DNA from 4 places in the Bradyrhizobium sp. AUGA SZCCT0160 genome. Region 3 is predicted to be linked to each of the others. Evidence: predicted binding sites of a transcription regulator. Region 3 holds the regulator's gene; each other region holds the start of a gene.
What was found. The regulator LexA, encoded in region 3, represses DNA repair genes until DNA is damaged. The targets are predictions, from matches to a motif close to TGTTCNNNNTGTGTTCNG.
Positions count from the first base shown of each region.

Region 1: a site for LexA is predicted at 1,198-1,215, ahead of JQ558_RS09320 (single-stranded DNA-binding protein). Genes of this name have one in related genera too.
Region 2: a site for LexA is predicted at 1,519-1,536, ahead of JQ558_RS06580 (helicase-related protein). Genes of this name have one in related genera too.
Region 4: a site for LexA is predicted at 1,616-1,633, ahead of JQ558_RS09790 (DNA recombination protein RmuC). Genes of this name have one in related genera too.

Region 1 covers NZ_JAFCMD010000004.1:250,444-253,557, reverse strand. Annotated here, with positions in the region: gene JQ558_RS09325 (outer membrane protein) at 166-933, opposite strand; gene JQ558_RS09320 (single-stranded DNA-binding protein) at 1,409-1,900, shown strand; gene JQ558_RS09315 (DUF2306 domain-containing protein) at 2,158-2,556, shown strand; gene gyrA (DNA gyrase subunit A) at 2,768-3,114, shown strand, end outside.
Region 2 covers NZ_JAFCMD010000003.1:84,523-87,636, forward strand. Annotated here, with positions in the region: gene JQ558_RS06575 (DUF3108 domain-containing protein) at 349-1,164, shown strand; gene JQ558_RS06580 (helicase-related protein) at 1,628-3,114, shown strand, end outside.
Region 3 covers NZ_JAFCMD010000006.1:3,147-6,260, reverse strand. Annotated here, with positions in the region: gene JQ558_RS11775 (hypothetical protein) at 2-424, opposite strand; gene JQ558_RS11770 (hypothetical protein) at 564-803, opposite strand; gene lexA (transcriptional repressor LexA) at 1,032-1,739, opposite strand; gene glp (gephyrin-like molybdotransferase Glp) at 1,953-3,114, opposite strand, start outside.
Region 4 covers NZ_JAFCMD010000004.1:343,758-346,871, reverse strand. Annotated here, with positions in the region: gene JQ558_RS09795 (GIY-YIG nuclease family protein) at 1-188, shown strand, start outside; gene JQ558_RS09790 (DNA recombination protein RmuC) at 378-1,586, opposite strand; gene def (peptide deformylase) at 1,757-2,284, shown strand; gene fmt (methionyl-tRNA formyltransferase) at 2,466-3,114, shown strand, end outside.

The sequences.
Region 1 (3,114 bases), on a different contig from region 3:
AAGCCATCAACGGTTTGTTTTGCAAGGAGTGCCAGGGAACTGCAATGGCAGCAGATGGCAGCGGAACCGCGGGCAGGATGACGTCGTCGCCGCGAATAAAACCGCAACCAAAAGAAAAAGGCCGGCGCGAGGCCGGCCTTTTGAAATCGTCTGATGCAGCGAAGCTCAATACTTCGCGATCACCGGGCCACCCCAGCGATAGTTGACGCGGACGGTGACGAGATCGACGTCCTGACGGATGCGCTCGTTGAACGTTACGCCGGCCGGGCCGATGGCAGCGACAGCGCCGTTGCTCACAAAGGTATGGGTACGATCCTGCATGAACATGTGATTGTATTCGATGCCGGCCGACCAGTTCGGCGCGAAACCATATTCGAGGCCGACACCGACCACGCCACCCCAGCGGGTATCGTCACCGGTCGTGGCACCCACAACGTTGGCGACATTGCTCCTGATGTCGAAGCGATCCGCGGTCACGGCCGCACCGCCCTTGACGTAGAACAGCACGTTGTTGGCGGCCCAGCCGACCTGACCGGTGAACGTGCCAAATGCGTCGATCTTCGAGCGGATGTTCGTGGCGGGGACGAAGAGGCTCACATTGCTGCCGCGGAAGTCGGCCCAGTTGCCCTGTCCTTCAACGCCGAACACCCAGGTGCCCGCCTGCCAGCGATAACCAATCTGACCACCGGCCGTGCCGCCGGTCGCGTCATGGCAACCTTCGTTGGCAATGAATGCGCCAGCCGCGGTCACTGCGTCCCAGCACTTGCGGCTCGAACCCCAACCACCGTTGGCGCCGATGTAGAAACCGCTCCAGTCATAGACTGCCGCGATCATCGGGGGGGCCTTGGTGTAAGGACGCGCAGCGAGATCAGCCGCAGCGGCGGGAGCCGCAAAGGCAACGAGAGCAACAGTACCAAGCAAAAACTTCTTCATTTCAAATAGTCCCCAGTCCTTTGTCCGCTTCCCGTTGGTCCCGAAGCGTTTTTGTCCAAGACGCGAGCGCCGCGCCGCTGGACAAGCCATACGCCAATTCAACCGGAAATGCCGTCTCCGAAATGCAACACTCGCGGGCGAAGTGCAGACCTTCAAGGTAATGATTTGTTTAGAATATCCGCCATGCAGCTCCGGCTCCGCGCGGCTTCCCGGCACGGAGCAAATACCGGAATACCGGTCGGGTGTGGATGACCTGAGGTTGCGTAGAACAAAACTGGAACAATGCTGCGGGCAATGCTATATGTGGATAACCGCTGCTTTGCCGAGGGATCGCTAAGTCGGGGCGGCCATCGGGCGTATAGGGTCGTCTCAAATGTCCCTGATGCGGATGAGGCGGCTAATCGGGCGGCCCGTGCCGGCCGATTGCAGCGGTGGCGCAGCAGTTTTTGGTACCGATTTTGAGTGGAGAGCGACGATGGCGGGAAGCGTGAACAAGGTGATCCTGGTCGGAAACCTCGGCAAGGATCCGGAAATCCGGCGGACACAGGACGGGCGGCCGATCGCCAATCTGAGCATCGCGACCTCGGAAACCTGGCGCGACAAGGGCACCGGCGAGCGCAAGGAAAAGACCGAGTGGCACCGCGTGGTGATCTTCAATGAAGGGCTCTGCAAGGTCGCCGAGCAGTACCTGAAGAAGGGCGCCAAGGTTTACATCGAGGGCGCGCTGCAGACCCGCAAATGGACCGACCAGAGCGGGGTCGAGAAATACTCGACCGAAGTGGTGCTGCAGGGCTTCAATTCGACCCTGACCATGCTCGACGGCCGCTCCGGCGGCGCGGGCGGCAGCTTTGGCTCCGACGATTCCAGCGGCGATTTTGGCGGCGGCCAGGCCACTTCCGCGCCGCGGCGCGCGGTTGCAGCCGGCGCCGGACGCAACAACGACATGGACGACGACATCCCGTTCTGATCGGGCACCGTTCAGGCCTGACCGGAGCTTGTGAGCCGCCGAAAAATCGGCGGCTCGAGCAAGCTCGGTTGGCTGGTGTTTATTCTTGAGAAGCTGACCCAACAGTTTGATTCAGCTATGTGTCGTTGTGCGCCGCAGCACTTTGACTCCCGCCGATGTAAAGGATATTTACATTAAGAGATCAGTTTAGCGTTTTCCGCCGCGCGTGATGCCGTCGAGCCGGCGGCCGCGGGATGGAGCCTTGGGGAGCGTCCGTCATGAGCCTCGCGCCGTTGCTGGATGCCGCTCCCGCGATCCCGCTTCATGCCTTTGCGGCCATGGCAGCGTTCGCGCTGGGCGTCGTCCAGTTCGCGGCCCCGAAGGGAACGCTGCCGCACCGGACGCTGGGCTGGATCTGGGTTGGCCTGATGGCCGTGGTCGCGATCTCCTCGTTCTGGATCCACGAGATCAGGCTGCTGGGTCCCTGGAGCCCGATCCATCTGCTCTCGATCTTCACGCCGGTCATGCTGGTGCTCGGCGTGTGGTACGCGCGCCGGCACAAGGTCCGCGGCCACAAGATCACGATGATCTCGATCTTTGCCGGCGCGCTGGTCGTTGCGGGGCTGTTCACCTTCGTCCCCGGGCGGATCATGCATGCGGTGGTGTTCGGGCAGTGACGGATTAGCGAATGGCGAATAGGGGTTCCATTCGCTATTCGCCATTCGCTATTCGCCTCTCCATGACGGGCGCTCCGGAACCCGGCGATTGCCCGGTAAGTCCATGAAAAAACGAAGGGAAAAACAGCTGGCCGGGAGCGCCCCGGGGTGGTTAAAAGCCCCCCGATACGCTATATGATTCCCAGCCTAGAACTGACCCGGATTTCCCCCTTTGTCTGACAACGATGAGAACAAGCCCGGCGAGCCGCCGGTGCCTTCCGATATTCGTCCCGTTTCCATTCTGGACGAGATGAAGCGCTCCTACCTCGATTACGCCATGAGCGTGATCGTGGCGCGTGCGCTGCCGGATGCCCGCGACGGCCTCAAGCCCGTGCATCGCCGCATTCTATATTCGATGTACGAGCAGGGGCACACGCCGGACAAGAAGTACGTCAAATCCGCGCGCGTCGTCGGTGACGTGATCGGTAAATATCATCCGCACGGCGACCAGTCGATTTACGACGCGATGGTCCGGATGGCGCAGGAATTCTCCATGCGCGTGCCGCTGATCGACGGGCA
Region 2 (3,114 bases), on a different contig from region 3:
TGGCGCCGCGCGGGGGTCCAAAATCATGTCCATTTTCAGGAACCGCGGACGTATAGGGCGACAGGCCCTAGGCGTCAAGGTTTTGCGGGGTTTCGCTTAAGATTTTGCGTACTCCCGGGAAGGCGGCATTGCCGGTTTGGAAGCCATTACAAGGGTTTAAGGATATCAAGACGTTAGGACCATATAAAGGGCGCAATCCCCGCCGACATCTCTGTTCCCCGCGGATTGAGCCACCGCAAGGGACCGCCACGCGTTGATTGCCGGATATTTCTGATTACATAAACAAGAGCTCGCGCCAGCAGGACCGTCAGTTACGTGACCACACGTGCTATTTCGCATCGTTTCGGCCTGTTGGGCAGTCTTGCGGCCGGCGCGCTGCTGTGGCTGGCACCGCTGGAAGCCTCCGCGCAGGGCCGGCTCGATGCCCATTACGAGGCGTCGCTGGCGGGCATTCCGGTCGGCAAGGGCACCTGGACCATCGAAATCGGCGATGATGCGTTTTCCGCCTCCGCGCAGGGCGGTTCCACCGGCTTGCTGCAGGCGTTTTCGGGCGGCAAGGGTTCCGGCGCCTCGCAGGGCCGCGTCGTGGGTGGCGCGCTGGTCGCCAACGCCTATACCGCGACCACCACGAGTTCGAAGAAATCCGAGACCATCCGCCTTTCGATCGCGAACGGGGGCGTGAAGGATTTTACCATCGATCCGGAACCGCCTGTCGATCCCGACCGCATCGTCGTGACCGAAGCGCATCGGAAAAACGTGCTCGATCCGATGACAGGCGCGATGATCCGCGTGCCTGGAACCGGCGATCCGCTGTCGCCGGAGGCCTGCCGCACCGGCACCGGCATCTTCGACGGCCGGCTGCGCTATGACCTCAAGCTCGATTACAAGCGCATCGAAACGGTGAAAGCCGAGCGCGGCTATCATGGGCCGGCCGTGGTCTGCGCGGTCTATTTCACGCCGATCGCGGGCTATATCCCCGATCGTCCCGTGATCAAGCACCTCGCCGCCCAGCGCAACATCGAGATCGCCTTCGTGCCGATCGCGGGCACCCGGATCCTGGTTCCATTCCGCATGACGATCCCGACCCCGTTCGGCCCCGCGATGCTGGAAGCCACCAGTTTTGTCACCACAGCCGCGCCGCCAAGGGTGGCGAAGACGCAGTGATATAGCAACGCGCTCTATCGCTCCCTCCCCCCTTGCGGGGGAGGGTCGGGGAGAGGGGTTCTCACGGGCAGTCTCGCTTGTGGCTACCCCTCTCCCCCGCCCTCCCCCGCAAGGGGGGAGGGAGCGCACTGTCGCTCGCGGCGCGATCGATGCAACTCATGAAGATGAATCCCATTGACTCTTCCGCGCTTCTGATTCGACTCCGAGCGCTCTCAATTTTAAGGAAACTCACCTGAAATCACCGCCTTGTGGAGCCCCGGCAAACTTGATCTAGTGCCGCATCATGAGCGCTAACGCTGGATGTTGCGGTGAACGAAGCCAGTTTAAGTAAGAGTCAGCGATTCCTTCGCGATTCGTTCTAGACTCGTTCCAGAGCTTAAGCCGCGACCGCATCACCGTCGCAAAGTGACACACATAACAAACCGTGCGGCGCCGCTGAGAATCAAAGAAACACCTGCAAATTATGGCTTTCTCCTACTCGTCCACGTTTGGACATGAACGCGCTCCCGGCGCCGGCGTTACCGCGGTGCTGGGGCCGACCAACACCGGCAAGACGCATCTGGCGATCGAGCGGATGCTGGGGCATTCGTCCGGGATCATCGGCCTGCCGCTGCGGCTGCTCGCGCGCGAGGTCTACAACAAGATCGCCGCGCGCGCGGGCACTGAGGCCGTCGCGCTGATCACCGGCGAGGAGAAGATCAAGCCGAAGAACCCGCGCTACTGGGTGTCGACGGTGGAAGCGATGCCGCGCGACATCGACGTGTCGTTCCTCGCGGTCGATGAAATCCAGATCGCGGCGGATCTCGAACGCGGGCATGTGTTCACCGATCGCATCCTGCACCGCCGCGGCCGCGACGAGACGCTGCTGCTGGGCGCCGCGACGATGCGGCCCATCATCGAGCGGCTGCTGCCGGGCGCGTCGATCGTCACGCGGCCCAGATTGTCGCAGCTCGAATTCGCCGGCGACCGCAAGATCACGCGCCAACCGCGGCGCACCGCGATCGTCGCGTTCTCGGCCGATGAAGTCTACGCCATCGCCGAATTGATCCGCCGCCAGCATGGCGGCGCGGCAGTGGTGCTGGGCTCGCTGTCACCGCGCACGCGCAATGCGCAGGTCGAGATGTTCCAGAACGGCGACGTCGATTATCTCGTCGCGACCGACGCGGTGGGGATGGGCCTCAACCTCGACGTCGATCACGTCGCGTTCGCCTCCGACCGCAAATACGACGGCTACCAGTTCCGCCGCCTGAATCCGTCCGAGTTTGCGCAGATCGCGGGCCGCGCCGGCCGCGCCACGCGCAATGGCACCTTCGGCACCACGGGCCGCTGCGCGCCGTTCGAGCCGGAACTGGTGAACGCGCTGCAGAACCACACTTTTGATAGCGTCAAAATGCTGCAGTGGCGCAATTCCAAGCTGGATTTCGCCTCGCTCGGCAGCCTGCAGGTCTCGCTGGCGCTCTCGCCGCAGCACGAAGTGCTGACCCGCGCGCCGATTGCCGAGGATTTGCGCGTGCTCGATCATGCGGCCCGCGACGGCGATGTGCGGGAAATGGCCCATGGGCCGGCGGCCGTGGAACGGCTGTGGGACGCCTGCCAGATCCCGGATTACCGGCGCCTGGCGCCGGCCGCCCATGCGGAATTGGTAACCACGCTGTACGGATTCCTGATGAAAAAGGGCCGGATTCCCGACGAATGGTTCGCCGCCCAGGTCGACCAGGCCGACCGCGTCACCGGCGATATCGACACGCTGTCGGGCCGGATCGCGCAAATTCGCACCTGGACCTTCGTCGCCAACCGGCCGGACTGGCTGGGTGACCCCGATCACTGGCAGGGGATCACGCGCGAGGTCGAAAATAAATTGTCCGATGCGCTGCATGAACGGCTAACGGAGCGTTTCGTTGACCGCCGTACCAGTGTATTGATGCGCCGCCTGCGGGAGAACAGTGTTTT
Region 3 (3,114 bases):
TTCAACCGGTGGAAAGCGGTGTCGTCGTCGTAGTGTCCGCCTTCGTTGCCGCGCGCTCGGGAATCGGATGCACCACCGGCAATTGCAGCACGGTGACGCGCTGACCCTCGCAAAGCTGCGTCACCAGCACATGGCTCCCGTCCGGAAACTCGATCGCGTCGTGATGACGTTCCTTGATGTGCGGATCAATGGTGTTGAACTTGCCGACGCGAAAACCGATCGTCCGCGTCCAGATCCAGCGATTGTCGTATTTGACGTCTTGCGCGAAGGCCAGTTCGGTCCCGGGCAGCATGCAGACCGCGACTGCAGGGTCGCGTTCGCTGGCAAAGCCGCGGGTCGAGGTGCCGCGGAAGGTGGTCGATATCAATGTCTCGCCGACCTCAGCAGGACGCGTTGCCATCGCGTGCAAACTATAGTCACACATCGGATCGCTCCCTCGTAAGAGATAGAGACCCGTGCCTCCCTCGAGGCGCTGGCCTCTATCAGAGTGGACTTGAGCAAAGTCTATTCCTGTTCTGGACATTTGTGCGACGGAAAGGCCGGCGCAACCGATCACAAACGCGCTACGGCGGCTGCGGATTTTCAGGCATCGGCGGCAGCGGAAGTTCGAAGGCGCCGAGATGGAATTGCTCCCGTCCGTCGTCGGCAATCCCGGGTAGCGCGACCAGCGTGAACGCGGCCTCCGGAAATTGCTGCCAGATCGCGAGATCTTCCGCCGTCACTGTCAGCCAGCCGAACCGGAGCATGTAGCGGCCCGGCTCGGTCACTAGGCCCGCCCGCTGCCAGGTGATCTTGGTGATCATATTGCTGACCACGTCGCGTCCCCCCGTTCGCACGCTTTCGAGCGCGCCTCAAACCAAACAGCGCGCTCACGCCGCCAGTTTTTGCTGCGTTCTGGGCAATTGTGGGACGTATGCAAGCGCACCGCGACGGTTAAGGCTGTCCCAACTTGCAGGCAACGAAAAGCCCCGGTCGATGGCCGGGGCTTTTTTGCGGTGCCGAACGCGGCTTGCATCTGGCGCGGGCCGCGCTCAGTACTTCCGGTACAGCCCGATCAGCTTGCCCTGAATCCGGACCCGGTTCGGAGGCAGGATGCGGACTTCATAGGAGGTGTTGGCGGGCTCCAGCGCGATCGAGGCGCCGCGGCGGCGGAAGCGTTTCAGGGTGGCTTCCTCCTCGTCGATCAGCGCCACCACGATATCGCCGGTGTCGGCGGTCTCGTTGCGCTGGATCAGCGCCATGTCGCCGTCGAGAATGCCGGCGTCCACCATGGAATCGCCGCGGACTTCGAGCGCGTAATGTTCGCCGGAGCCGAGCATGTCCGGCGGTACGCTGATGGTGTGGCTGCGGGTCTGCAGCGCCTCGATCGGCGTGCCGGCGGCGATCCGGCCCATGACGGGAACGGCGACCGGACGGTTGCCATCGTCCTCGGCGGGCGCGCTGGCGGCGCGGACCTTGCCGAGCGTGCCTTCGATGACGCTCGGGGTGAAGCCGCGGCGGCCGTTGCCGTTACCGGCGCCCGCAAGCTCGGGCAGCTTGATGACTTCGATGGCGCGGGCACGGTTGGGCAGGCGGCGGATGAAGCCGCGCTCTTCCAGGGCGGTGATGAGGCGGTGGATGCCGGATTTGGAGCGGAGGTCGAGCGCATCCTTCATTTCGTCGAAGGAGGGCGGCACGCCGGCTTCCTTGAGCCGTTCGTTGATGAAACGCAGAAGTTCATACTGTTTGCGCGTAAGCATCTCGAGCAATCCCCCGGTTGGCGCGTCGTAATTCGTGGTCGTTCAGCTTGCAGAGGCCGCGGTCTCAAATTCGGAAGTCCAAAACTCCCATTTGTAGACACTAGCTCTCGAAACAAATCATGAACGGACACTATATGTTCGATACATGTTCCGCAACCACTTAATTTCAGGTGAACGCGCGCCGAGTTCACTCGAACAGGCCGCCCGGACGCGTCATTCCGGCAGGCGCAGGAACTCGCATGGCGTGCCTTCAGGCACCGCCGGCGCAAACGGCGGACGTATCAAAAGCGCCCGTGCCGCAGCGAGATTCCCAAGCAGCGACGAATCCTGGTGGCTCACCGGCACCGCGATCAACGCGCCGTCTTCGCGCTGCTCAAGCCGTGCGCGAAGATAGTCTTCGCGCTGGTCGTTGGCGGGAAGATCGCGGCCGAGCAGGGCGGTCTCACGCGCGTGATGGATGGTTTTTCGGCCCGACAGCGCGCGAATCAGCGGCACCAGAAACAGGAAACCGCAGACATAGGACGAGACCGGATTGCCGGGCAGGCCGATCACCCGCATCGCCCCGAGGCGCCCGTGCATCATCGGCTTGCCCGGCCGCATCGCGATGCGCCAGAACGCCATCGCGACGCCCTCGGCCTCCAGCGAGCGCTTGACGAGGTCGTGGTCGCCGACCGAGGCGCCGCCCATCGTGATCAGGATGTCGGCGCCCGATGCGCGGGCGCGGCGGATGCCGTCGGTGGTCGCCTCGACCGTGTCGGCGGCGATGCCGAAATCGATGGTCTCGGCGCCCTCGGCCCGCGCCAGCGCGCGCAGCGCGTAGCCGTTGGAGTAGACGATCTGGCCGGGGCCCGGGATCGAGCCCGGCATCACCAGCTCGTCGCCGGTGGCGAGCACCGCCACCTTGGGGCGGCTGATCACGGCAAGTTCCGGATAGTTCATGCCGGCAGCGAGCGACAGATCGCGTTCGGTGAGGCGGCTTCCTTTGGTGAGCAGCACATCGCCCTCGCGGAAATCGGCGCCGGCGGCGCGGATATGCCGTCCCGGTCTTGCAACTTCCGTGATCGTGATGTGGTCGCCGCTGGCGGCCGTGTCTTCCTGGATGATGACGGCGTCGGCGCCATCAGGGATCACCCCGCCGGTAAAAATCCTGACCGCTTCGCCCGGGCCCACCTTGCGTTCGAACGGGCGGCCCGCCGCGACTTCGCCGATCACCTTCAGCCGCGCGGAGAGGTCGGCGGCATCGGCCGATCGCACCGCATAGCCGTCCATCGCCGACATCGCCCGCGGCGGCTGCGTGCGCTTTGCGGCAAGGTCGCGCGCGAGGACGCGATGCCAGGCGGTGTCGAGTGCGGCCATTTCTTCCGCCAGGGGATCG
Region 4 (3,114 bases), on a different contig from region 3:
AAGGCTTCACTAAAGATTACGGCGTGAGTCGTCTGGTGTACTTCGAATGCGTCGACGAAGTAGAGGTTGCCATTCAGCGTGAGAAACGGCTGAAGAAATGGCCGCGGGCTTGGAAGATTGCGCTGATCGAAAAGGACAATCCGAACTGGATTGATCTTTATCCGGAGATCGCCGCAGGAGGAGGATAGGTCAGCGCTTTCGACGAGATGGCTCTGATGGCGGCGGGTCCCAGAAGGACGAACAAAAATCATTGTCGTCCTCCGCAAAAGCGGGGGACCCAGTATCCCAGAGGTGTTTGAGCTAGATCGAGAGGCCGCGGCGTACTGGGTCGCCCGGTCAAGCCGGGCGATGACACCGCTTGCGTAGCGCCTGGGCCTCTACTCCCCCGCCTGCAGCTTGCGCGCCAGCGGGAACAGCTCTGGTGCGCCAGATTTGACGATGCGCGGAGCCTCGGGCGGCGGCTCGGACTTGCTGAAATCCAGTTCCTCGATCCGCCCCGCCCGCTTTTCGATCTTGTCGGCGGAGATCAGGATCTGGCGGACGTCCTCATTCACATCGCCAAAATGCTTTTGCAGTTTCAGCACGCGGTCGCGCAGGCGGCCGAGATCGTCGCCCAAATTAAGCACCTCGGTGCGGATCTGGTCGGCAGCATCGCGCATCCGCGCATCTTTCAGGATCTGCTGCATCACCTGGATTGCCAGCATCAACAGCGACGGCGACACCAGCACGACGCGGGCGCGGTAGGCCTTCTGGATCACGTCGTCGAACCCATCGTGAATTTCCGCATAGACCGATTCCGACGGCACGAACATCAGCGCGGTGTCCTGGGTCTCGCCTGATATCAGATACTTCTCGGCGATGTCGTTGACATGCTTCATCACGTCGGCGCGCAGTCGCCCTGTAGCGTATTTCTTTTCCTCGTCGGTGCGCGCGTCGTGCAGCGCGGTCATCGCCTCCAGCGGAAATTTCGCATCGATGCAGAGCGGGCGCTGGTCGGGCAGGAACACCACGCAATCCGGCCGCTTGCCTGATGAGAGCGTGTACTGGAACTCGTAGGAACCCGTCGGCATGCCGTCCTGGACGATCGCCTCCATCCGCGCCTGGCCGAACGCGCCGCGCGACTGCTTGTTGGCGAGCACGTCGCGCAGCGTGGTGACTTGCGAGGTCAGGTCGGTGAGATTTTTATGCGCATTGTCGATAATGCCGAGCCGCTCATGCAGCGCGCGCAAACTGTCCATGGTGTTGCGCGTGGTCGCTTCCATCGACTGGCCGACCCGGTGGGTCACCGAATCCAGCCGCTCGTTGACGGCGCGGGCCATCTCGGCCTGACGGCCGGCCAGCGCCTGTCCCATCGCATCGACCCGGCCGGTGGATTCGCTCTGCGCCCGCAGCATTTCGCTCAGGCGTTCCTCGAGCTCGTCGGCCCGGATCGCCTGCGCCATCGCGAGTTCCGCGCCGCGGCGGCCCGACCGGGCGATGACGATGGCAATGGTGAGCAACAGGATTAGCGCCAGCGCGCCAAAGCCGATCAGCGCGTCGAGGGCACGAATCGGCAGGTCGCCGATGACAAAAAGAATCTCGTTCATGGCTGCTTGTAGCCGATTCGCGGGTTAGCACGAACGAAGAGGGAACATTTATGGTAGATGACCCCTTAATTTTCGTGGTTAACGCGGTCTTAAAAATCATGGTTAAGGCCGCCTTACCCGGTTCCGACGCGCATTGACCGCGGCAAATCAGCAGCTTAAATCGCCCCATCATGGCAATCCGAGAAATCATCATCCTGCCGGACAAGCAGTTGCGGCTCGTCTCCAAACCCGTCGAGAAGGTGACGGCGGAGATCCGCAAGCTGGCCGACGACATGTTCGAGACCATGTACGACGCGCCCGGCATTGGCCTCGCCGCGATCCAGGTCGCGCAGCCGCTGCGGCTGATCACCATGGATCTGGCCAAGAAGACCGAGGACGGCGAGACCAAGCCGCAGCCGCGGGTCTTTATCAATCCGGAGATCATCTCCTCGTCCGAAGAGCTGTCGGTCTACGAGGAGGGCTGTCTCTCGATCCCCGAATATTACGAGGCGGTGGAACGGCCGGCGCAGGTCCGCGTGCGCTTCACCGATCTGGACGGCAAGGTGCACGAGGAAGATGCCGACGGCCTGTTCGCCACCTGCATCCAGCACGAAATCGATCACCTCAATGGCGTGCTGTTCGTGGATTATTTGTCCAAGCTGAAGCGCGACCGTGTGCTGAAGAAGTTTACCAAGGCCGCGAAGAGGGCGGCGGAGTAGGATCCACCGCGCCGTCACCCTGAGGTGCGAAGGCGCCTCTTGGCGTCGCAGCCTCGAAGGGCGACGGCAGACGCAAGCGACATTCTTTCTTTCCTGCGCATCCTTCGAGGCTCGCAAGGGCTCGCACCTCAGGATGACGCTCGTTATCTAGATGCCGGGTCCAAAGGATTTTCTTCGCATCATGCCTCTCCGCTTGATCTTCATGGGCACGCCCGATTTCGCGGTGCCGACGCTGCTGGAACTCGTGGCCCATGGCCATGAGATCGCGGCCGTCTATACCCGCGCGCCGAAGCCGGCCGGGCGTGGCATGAAGCTGCAGCCGACACCTGTGGAGCAGGAAGCGCGGCGGCTCGGCATACCCGTGCTGACGCCGACCACATTGAAGACGCCGGACGCGCTCGAAGCGTTTCGCGCGCACAATGCGGATGCCGCCGTGGTCGTCGCCTATGGCATGATCCTGCCGCAGGCGATCCTGGATGCGCCGCCGCTCGGCTGTTTCAACCTGCACGGCTCGTTGCTGCCGCGCTGGCGCGGCGCAGCCCCAATCAATCGTGCCATCATGGCAGGCGATGCCGAGTCCGGTGTGATGGTGATGAAGATGGACGTCGGCCTCGATACCGGCGACGTCGCGATGGCCGAGCGCCTGCCCATATCGGACACCATGACCGCCGCCGATCTGCACGATGCGCTGGCCCCGTTGGGGGCCGATCTGATGGTGCGCGCGATGGGCGGGCTGGAACGCGGCGGTCTTCAATTGAGCAAGCAAAGCGCCGATGGCGTCACCTACGCTGCCAAGATCGAGAAGGCCGAGGCGCGGATCGACTGGAGCC